Regions from separate parts of the Enterococcus sp. CR-Ec1 genome, predicted to be linked through region 2. Evidence: riboswitches for the same ligand, from Rfam matches in the RefSeq annotation. Region 2 holds a riboswitch; the other holds the start of a gene.
The links. Region 2 has a riboswitch for FMN ahead of ribD (bifunctional diaminohydroxyphosphoribosylaminopyrimidine deaminase/5-amino-6-(5-phosphoribosylamino)uracil reductase RibD). Riboswitches for the same ligand answer to the same signal wherever they lie in the genome.

Region 1: linked by a shared signal. The riboswitch ahead of CXM95_RS05615 (ECF transporter S component) and the one ahead of ribD (bifunctional diaminohydroxyphosphoribosylaminopyrimidine deaminase/5-amino-6-(5-phosphoribosylamino)uracil reductase RibD) in region 2 are both predicted to bind FMN.

What each region holds. Positions count from the first base shown of each region.
Region 1 covers NZ_CP025223.1:1,165,251-1,169,669, forward strand. Annotated here, with positions in the region: gene CXM95_RS05600 (segregation/condensation protein A) at 1-572, shown strand, start outside; gene scpB (SMC-Scp complex subunit ScpB) at 565-1,149, shown strand; gene CXM95_RS05610 (pseudouridine synthase) at 1,152-1,868, shown strand; FMN riboswitch at 1,948-2,072, shown strand; gene CXM95_RS05615 (ECF transporter S component) at 2,223-2,816, shown strand; gene CXM95_RS05620 (ferredoxin) at 2,874-3,089, opposite strand; gene CXM95_RS05625 (helix-turn-helix domain-containing protein) at 3,116-4,111, shown strand; gene CXM95_RS05630 (RecQ family ATP-dependent DNA helicase) at 4,105-4,419, shown strand, end outside.
Region 2 covers NZ_CP025223.1:3,520,425-3,524,843, forward strand. Annotated here, with positions in the region: gene CXM95_RS16955 (bifunctional 3,4-dihydroxy-2-butanone-4-phosphate synthase/GTP cyclohydrolase II) at 1-417, opposite strand, end outside; gene CXM95_RS16960 (riboflavin synthase) at 395-982, opposite strand; gene ribD (bifunctional diaminohydroxyphosphoribosylaminopyrimidine deaminase/5-amino-6-(5-phosphoribosylamino)uracil reductase RibD) at 967-2,043, opposite strand; FMN riboswitch at 2,156-2,294, opposite strand; gene CXM95_RS16970 (HAD-IC family P-type ATPase) at 2,489-4,419, opposite strand, start outside.

The DNA.
Region 1 (4,419 bases), 1.5 Mb from region 2:
TAGTCATGGCGGCGACTTTGATGGCGATCAAAAGCCAGATGCTGTTGCCTAAACAAGAGTTGATTGCTGAAGTCGAAGAGTACGAAGAAGATCCGCGGGATATGCTGGTGGCACAACTGCTAGAATACCGAAAATTTAAGTACGCAGCCGAACAGCTTTCAGAAAAAGCGGAAGAGCGCAGTTTGTATTACACGAAAGATCCGATGGATGTCGATGAATACAAAGAGGAAGAAGATCAATTAAGAGCCAATCAATTCAACACGATCGATCTCTTTTTGGCTTTTCAAAAAATGATCGAGAAAAAGAAAAATCGCCAAGTACTAGAAACCAAGATTTCTCCTGATGAAAGCACCATCGATGAAAAGATGGCGGCGATTCAGTTGGAGATGCAACATGTGAGTGCTAAAAAAGGCCGCAGCTTTGATTCGTTTTTTACTTCTTACAATAAAACAGAAGTTGTGGTAACCTTTATGGCACTGTTAGAATTAATGAAAAAAGGAACGATTCGAGTAGAGCAATCAGACAATTATGCGTCGATTCTGCTCTATCCAACAGGTAAAGAAGATGAGTAAATATAGTGAATTAGAAGCGATCTTATTCGTCGTCGGTGATGAGGGGATCGGACTTGAAGAACTGAGTTATTTAGTCAAAAGTAATACTGCCAGTGTCTATCAGCATTTGCAGGAACTAAATCAGCAATATGAAGAAAATGAACATACCGCGTTGCATATTCTAGAAGTTGGCAATCATTTTATTTTAACCACTAAAAAGCAATTTGCCCCTTTATTGAAGAAATACGCCGAATCACCGATGGGGAGTTCATTGTCGCAAGCCGCTTTGGAAACTTTGTCGATCATTGCTTATAAGCAACCGATCACTCGGATGGAAGTAGAAGAGATTCGCGGCGTTCAATCCAGCGGTTCGGTCCAAAAACTGGTGGCAAAGCGGCTGATTGAAGAAAAGGGACGCGTGGACGGACCAGGACGAGCGATCCTATACGGTACGACGGAATACTTTATGGATTATTTTGGCTTAAAAAGTTTGGCTGAATTGCCTGACATCCAATCAATGGAAGATGAACTTGAAGAAGATACACCGTTTGATCTTTTTTACGACCGCTACAAACAAGCAGAAACAGAAGGAGAATGAAGATGGAACGTTTGCAAAAAGTGATTGCCCATGCCGGCATCACCTCAAGAAGAAAAGCTGAAGGACTGATAACCGAAGGCCGTGTGCGAGTCAATGGACAAGTAATCAAAGAATTAGGGGTCCAAGTCGGTTCAAAAGATGTCGTTGAAGTGGACGGCGTTCCGATCGAACAAGAACAACATGTCTATTATCTGTTCTATAAACCTCGTGGCGTGATCTCAGCTGTAACAGATGATAAAAAACGCAAAGTCGTTTTGGATTATTTTGCTGAAGTCCCTGAACGGGTGTATCCAGTCGGCCGCTTGGACTATGATACCTCCGGTTTGCTGCTACTGACAAATGATGGGGAATTGTCACAGACACTGATGCATCCAAAACACGAAGTCGAAAAAGTGTATGTTGCCAAGGTCAAAGGCATTGCGGATAAAAAGCAACTGCTCCCATTGACAAAAGGAATTCGGATCGAAGGGCGTAAGACCGCGCCTGCTCGCTTTGAAATCTTATCGACAGACCAAACGGCACAATCTAGTATTGTGCAATTGACGATCCACGAAGGTCGCAATCATCAAGTCAAAAACATGCTAAAAGCAGTTGGTTTGCCTGTGCAAAAACTAAAACGGGAAAACTATGGTCCGTTAGATTTAAAAGGTCTTCGTCCAGGGGAATACCGAGAGTTGTCGAAGAAAGAAGTCAGCCAGCTGAAAAACAGTGCAAAATAGTTGAAAAGTATCTGAAAACGTAACTATTGTTAATTTTTAGATTTTGTGTATAATAGAACATGTAATAAATAGAATAAAGGTTCGTCTTCAGGGGCAGGGTGCAATTCCCGACCGGTGGTTATAGTCCACGACCTATTTCTTCGGAAATAGCTGAATCGGTGAAATTCCGATACCGACAGTACAGTCTGGATAAAGAAGATAGAGCGTATTTGATTTGCTTATGGCTATTTCGAATGCCCTCTTTTTTCCCTGTGGAAAAAAGAGGGCATTTTTTGTCTGGCGCCGACAAGAAAGCCGAGGAAATTTAATAGGTTCGTTTGAAGAGGAATCCTGAACTTAGGAGGATTTATACTGATGAACAACAAAACAAGAAAAATGGTGACGATCGCCATGTGTGCTGCTATGGGAACAATTTTGCAATTTATCGCTTTTCCAATTTTTCCGGCATTCAGCTTTTTAAAGATCGATTTTAGTGATATTCCCGTGATGATCATGATGTTTTTATTTGGTCCTTGGAGTGGGGTAGTGACTGCCTTCATTCGTTCGGTCCTGCATTTGTTCTTATCTGGTTTTTCACCTGCTGATATGGTGGGAGATACGGCAAGCTTTTTAGCATCATGTGCCTTTACTTTGCCAATGTACTACTTTTTCCGCAAAGGTATCCACACCAAAAACAAAATGGTTGGTGTCATCAGCGGTATCTTGTCGGTAACGATTTTTATGAGTGTGGCGAACCTATTTGTGATCACACCGCTTTATCTACGCTTTTTCGGGGTCACAGCCGATCAATTTTTAGGGATGTCTTTGCCGCAATATGTGGCGATCGGGATTTTACCCTTCAATTTGGTTAAAGGAGCGATCGTCAGTGCCGTCTTTTTAGCACTACATGCCAAACTGCTCCCATGGTTGGCTCGTAAGCAGCCCCATCATTCTGCTATAGGAAAATAAAAAATGAGCCGACTTGCTGTGGCAGACGAAAGGTCTGTTAATGGCAGGTCGACTTTTTTATTTTTCTATAAGGATCGCTCTGGTGGGGCATTTGCGATAAGCAGTTTTGACTTTTTCTTGTTGTTCTTCTATGATAAACTGTTGCCGTGCACTCGGTTCTTGGGCAAATAAAACGATCCCATCTTCATCATAATCGAAGATCTCGGGAGCATAGATCGCACATAGTCCACAAGCAATGCAGCGCTCAGGAACAATTTTACAGCGTTGTGACATTTTTTAGTCCTTTCTGGGAGGAAGATATGGATTCTTTTATTTTAGCGCTGTTTTCTGATACTGACAAGTTGCGTCCATCGACACTTTATCAAATTCTCATTGGTAAGCGCACTAGCTCTGTCTTGAGTTATGCCTTTTTTTATGATCGATTAGGTCTTTTTCAAGCGTTGCCACAGTTGAATGAGAGGGAGTATCAACAGACGATCGCTGACTTGATCCAACAAGGGATGCTAAGTCGAGATTCAGATGGTCTGCTGCTCAAAAGGACCGCTGCAAATTATGAACAGTCAAGAGAAATGTTGTTGCATCATACGGATTATTTTCGGTATGGACGAACGACGGAGGAGGCGTGGCGTTTTGTCCGACTGCTGGTTCAAGCAGCTGCATATCAAGAGGTGACGAATCAGTATATTCCTGTTGAGAACACGCCTTTATATACAGAACCTGTGCGTCGACTGATCCATCAATACCCTGAAATCAAAAAGATCACTCATCGAGAACTTTCGGCAGTTTTTGCCCAACTTCCCGCAGAAGTCGCAGATTTTTTAGCGGGTACCTTATCTGGTCCTGATCTTCTGGGGCAGGCGTTTTTCCAACTTTTGCCAGAATCTGTACAAGGTAAGCCTTGGGACAATCTTTATGTAGGAGCTGCGATCCATCAATTTTTAGCCCTGGTTGAAAAAGAGTCTCAGATGGTTCTGTTTCAAGGATTGTCACCTTTTCTAAATAGGAATCTGAATCAAAGTATGCTGGAAAGTCGTGCATTGTTCTTGCAAGGAGCTTCTGTTGAGCAGATCATGGAAAAAAGAAGGATCAAACGAGGAACCGTTAATGATCATTTGATTGAGTGGGCACTGCTTGATCCGACATTTCCGTATCAGCGCTTTGATACATCATTGCTGAATAAGCTGCCAGAAACTTCTTGGAAAAACAGCTATCAAGAATTACAGGAGCTTCTTACGACTGATTTTTTGACGATCCGTTTGTTACAGATTGCTCAGAAACGGGGGATTCGATGTTAGAAAACGCACTGAATCAGTACTTTGGCTTCAAAACATTTCGTCAAGGACAAAAAGAAGTCATCGAAAGTGTTTTAGCGCAGCAAGATACGTTGGCGATTTTGCCTACCGGGAATGGCAAAAGTCTCTGTTATCAGCTGCCAGGGTACCTCATAGATGGCATCGTAATCATTATCTCACCGCTTGTTTCTTTAATGGAAGATCAAGTCTATGGCCTACAAAAGCAAGGGGAAAAACGCGCGATTGCGTTTAATAGTCAACTGGACCTTGCCGATCGTCACTATGTGATGCAGCATTTATCGCAGTACAAA
Region 2 (4,419 bases):
CAATGGGAAGATATGGCCAGGGCGATAAAAATCCGCAGCCTGTGACGTAGGATCAGCCAACTTTTCAATCGTCACTGCCCGGTCTTTCGCAGAAATTCCTGTACTCGTCGTCACGTGATCGACACTGATGGTAAACGCGGTGCCAAAGGCATCCGTATTATTGGCGGTCATCTCAGGCAATGCCAGCTTTTCAGCGATCGCTTGTGAGAGGGGTGCACAGATCAAGCCGCGGCCATAAGTCGCCATAAAATTGACAGATTCTGGCGTTGCGTATTCAGCGATCCCAATCAAATCTCCTTCTGATTCCCGATTTTCATCATCGGCGACAATCACTAAGCCGCCCTTTTTTAACCATTCCACTGCTTGTTCTACTTTATGCATCGTCTGCCTTCTTTCATTTTCGTTGGTATTTGACATATTTCCCGATCATATCCGTCTCGATATTGACCCACTCCCCTTGTTTCAACTGCCCCAGCGTCGTCTGGTCTTTGGAATGGGGGATCAAGCTAACGGAAAATGCCTGTGCCGTCGTCTGGGTAACCGTCAAACTGACGCCATTGATCGCAATCGACCCTTGCGAAATGATTTCCCCTTGCACACTGACAGGATAAGCAAATGTCAAGATCAAGGCATTTTCCAACTGCTTTTTCTGGATCAAACGGGTCGTTACATCGATGTGGCCAGCGACAAAGTGGCCTTCAAAACGCTGCGTTGCTGCCATCGCTCGTTCCAAATTGACTTCGGCACCCACCGAGAGTTGTTTAAAGGTCGTACGTTGAAAGGTTTCTGGCATGATATCCACCGTAAACGTCGTCGCTTGTTTGGCGATCGCCGTCAAACACGTCCCGTTGATCGCCATACTGTCTCCGATCTGGTAATCCGCCAACAAGCCTTCCGACGCACTGCAGGTTAGCTGGATCGTGCGGCTTTGCTTGCGGATCTCTTTGATACGGCCTTTTTCCTGAATCAATCCTGTGAACATTCCTCTGGTCTCCTTCCTCGGATGCAAACATCTTCCCCAACTGCCGTCACCGTCACCTCTGTTAGCTGCTGCAGCTGTTTCGGGGTACGCTCACTGGTAAAACTTGCAAGACTATTGCCCCCAAGAAACTTTGGCGCCACATAGGTAATGCTTTCTTGCCACAGTCCGCTGGCTAAAAAGGCATCATGGATCGCAGCGCCTCCTTCTACGTAAAGCGATTGGACCTGTCGTGTGGCAAGCTCCTTCAACAATGCAGCGATCGTCAACTCTTCCAGCTGGATCACTGAGACATGCGCTGGCAAGTCGCTGACAGCTGTCTGCTGCGTAAAAATCCACACGGGTGCTGAATCATCGGCAAACAGTGCCAAATCGGGTTGCGACAGCGTTCGCCCCCGACGGTCTACCACGATGCGAATCGGCGGAAAGCTGGTTTCAACCGTGGTTAATAAGGTGGGATCATCCGTCAACACCGTCTGACTGCCCACTAAGATTCCTTGATAGTCCCCACGTTCTTGATGGACCTTTTGCCAAACCGCTGAACCAGTGATGGCACTGCGGGTTAACGCATCATGAGCGATCCGACCATCTAAAGTGATCGCTTGCTTCAATGCCACGTAAGGTCGCTGATGCTGATGGTAAAAATTATAGTGTGGATTCAAACGGCGCACTTCTGTTTCTTCGATACCCACCAACACGTCGATGCCCTGATTTTCTAAAAAGCGCTTGCCTTGTCCAGCCACGATCGGGTTAGGGTCTAACTGGCCGACGACTACTTTTTTGATGCCGCTGTCGATGATCAGCTGGGTGCAAGGCGGCTGTTTTCCTTGATGGTTACAAGGTTCTAATGTCACGTATAAAGTCGAATTGATTAGGTCTTCGGAGGAATGGCATTGTTCGATGGCGTTTCGTTCCGCATGGGGCTGCCCATAGACTAAGTGAGCCCCTTTGGCAATGATCCGTTGCTCTTTGACGATCACGGCGCCCACTAGCGGATTGGTAAAGGTTTGGTAACGCCCTTTTTTGGCTTCTGCGATCGCCAAACGCATGTATTCGTTATGCATCTTCCTTCCTCCTTTCAATAAAAAAATGCCTCGTGAGAATCTCACGAGGCATAGACAAACAAGACCGGCAAAAAATCAGTTTTAGACGCACTGCGCCCCTTGAAATTTTGTGGTTTTTCTTCTCCCATCCAGACTTTCACTGTCGGTGCCAGATTCACACTGGCTCCACCGCATAGCTATGCGGGTCACGGACTTCAAGCATTGTACTTGTCACCGTCGGTCGGGAATTACACCCTGCCCCGAAGAATACTATTCAATTCATGTGCATTTTAGCCCGACCATTTTTGTTTGTCAATAGGCCTGATTACAAGCCAATAGGAATTCCTCTTGGCTTTTTCTTTTGGCAATCCCAAAGCAGCGACAGCAGAAATCCCTTGTCGTTCCGCCATTTCCCTAAGCTGCAGCAAGGCGATTTTGCCTGTAAAAAAACACGAGAAAACCTAGGTTAAATATTTTTTCTCGAACGAAGCCATTTATCGAACTCCGTCACGAGTAAGACGACCATCCCAGAAGCTGCTGAGATGACCCAGCCGATCAAGGACATGTCCTCCGTATGAAAGGCGCTTTGCATAAATGGGACATAGGTCAATAACAGTTGCAGAACCAGCATCACACCAATGATCACGAACGCTTTTGGATTGGTGAAGGAAGCTTTAGAAAACGCTGGTGCACTGGTACGGATGTTGAACAAATAAAAAATCTTACTCAAGACCACGATATTGACCATCATGGTACTGGCAACGGCTTCGCTGACGCCTTGCAGCAAGAGCCAGTCATGAGCGATCAAACTGATGACTGCCATCAAAATCGATACATACGCCATCTGCCAAATATCGTGGCGATTCAACAATTTATTACCTGTCTTTCGCGGTTTGCGGTTCATGATCCCAGACTCTGCTGGTTCAAAGATAAACGCAAACTGGATCGTAATAGCAGAAACCATGTTGATCCACAGCAGTTGTGTCGCCTGCAGCGGCAATTCTTTTTGCATCATGATCGTAAAGGCAATGATCAGCCCTTCGGCAAAAGATGTCGGCAACAGAAACAGAATGCTCTTTTTGATGTTGTCATAGATCCTACGTCCTTCGCGAATCGCTAAGGACATGGTACCGAAATTGTCATCGGTCAAGATCATATCAGCAGAGTCTTTGGCTACATCCGTGCCGCTGATCCCCATCGCTACACCAATATCCGCCCGCTTCAACGCAGGGGCATCGTTGACACCATCCCCTGTCATCGCCGTGACTTTGCCTTTGGCTTGTAGCGCTCTGATAATGTCCAATTTATTTTTCGGCGTGGTTCGTGCAAAGACTTGATTCGTCAAGGCAGCATCTTGAAATTCAGCTTCACTCATCTGATCCAACTCGGCCCCAGTCACGACGTGAATCTCATCCGCTAAGCCAAGCTTTTCCCCAATCGCTTTGGCGGTCAGAGGATGATCCCCAGTGATCATTTTCACTTGAACACCGGCTTGGTTCATTTCCTTCAGGGAGGCAATCACTTCTTCTCGCGGCGGATCGATGATCCCGGCGATCCCTAGCAATTGTAGCCCTTGCTCAAAAATCGTTTCATCAATGTGATCAATCGAAACTTTCTGATAGCCCACCGCTACCACTCGTTTGCCTTCTGCCGACAAGCGGCGAACATGACCTGTCCAATAGGCTTCATTAAAAGGTGCCGCTTGTTTTTGCACCATTTCAAACAATTTATCTGGGGAGCCTTTAACAAATAACAAGCGTTCCCCCGCAGGGTTTGCCACTAGTTTCGCCATGTAGCGGTTGTCCGAATCAAAGGGCAGCATATCCAGCTCTTGGTAAGCAGGTGCTTGCGGATAGGCAAATTGCTTATGATACAGCGTCAAAAAGGAGCCGTCTGTTGGTTCCCCATTGATCGTCCAGTGATTTCCTTCTGGCACCAATACCGTATCGTTGGCTTCGTAGCCAGCTTCCAAAAACAACTGCAAGATGTCTTGCGTGCGAACGTCCTCCTGCTTTGGACGAATCACGCCCACCGGCGCATAGCCGTCACCCGTCACTTCATATTCCTGCTCAGCCAATACGATGTCTTTGACCGTCATTTCATTTTTGGTCAGGGTACCGGTCTTATCCGTCGCGATCACATCCACTGAGCCTAGCGTTTCAACCGCCGGCAGTGTTTTGATGATGGTGTGCTTGTTTTTTGCCATGTCGCTGACACCCATCGCCAAAACCACCGAGGTCGTTGCTGGCAATCCTTCTGGGATCGAGCCGACGATCATGGTGACGACGGCTAAGGACAAGACAGAGATCGCGTAGGTTTGCTGGAACAAACTGACGATAAACAGCAAGACCGCCACGCCCATGATCACATAGGTGATGCCTTTCCCCAGCCCATCGA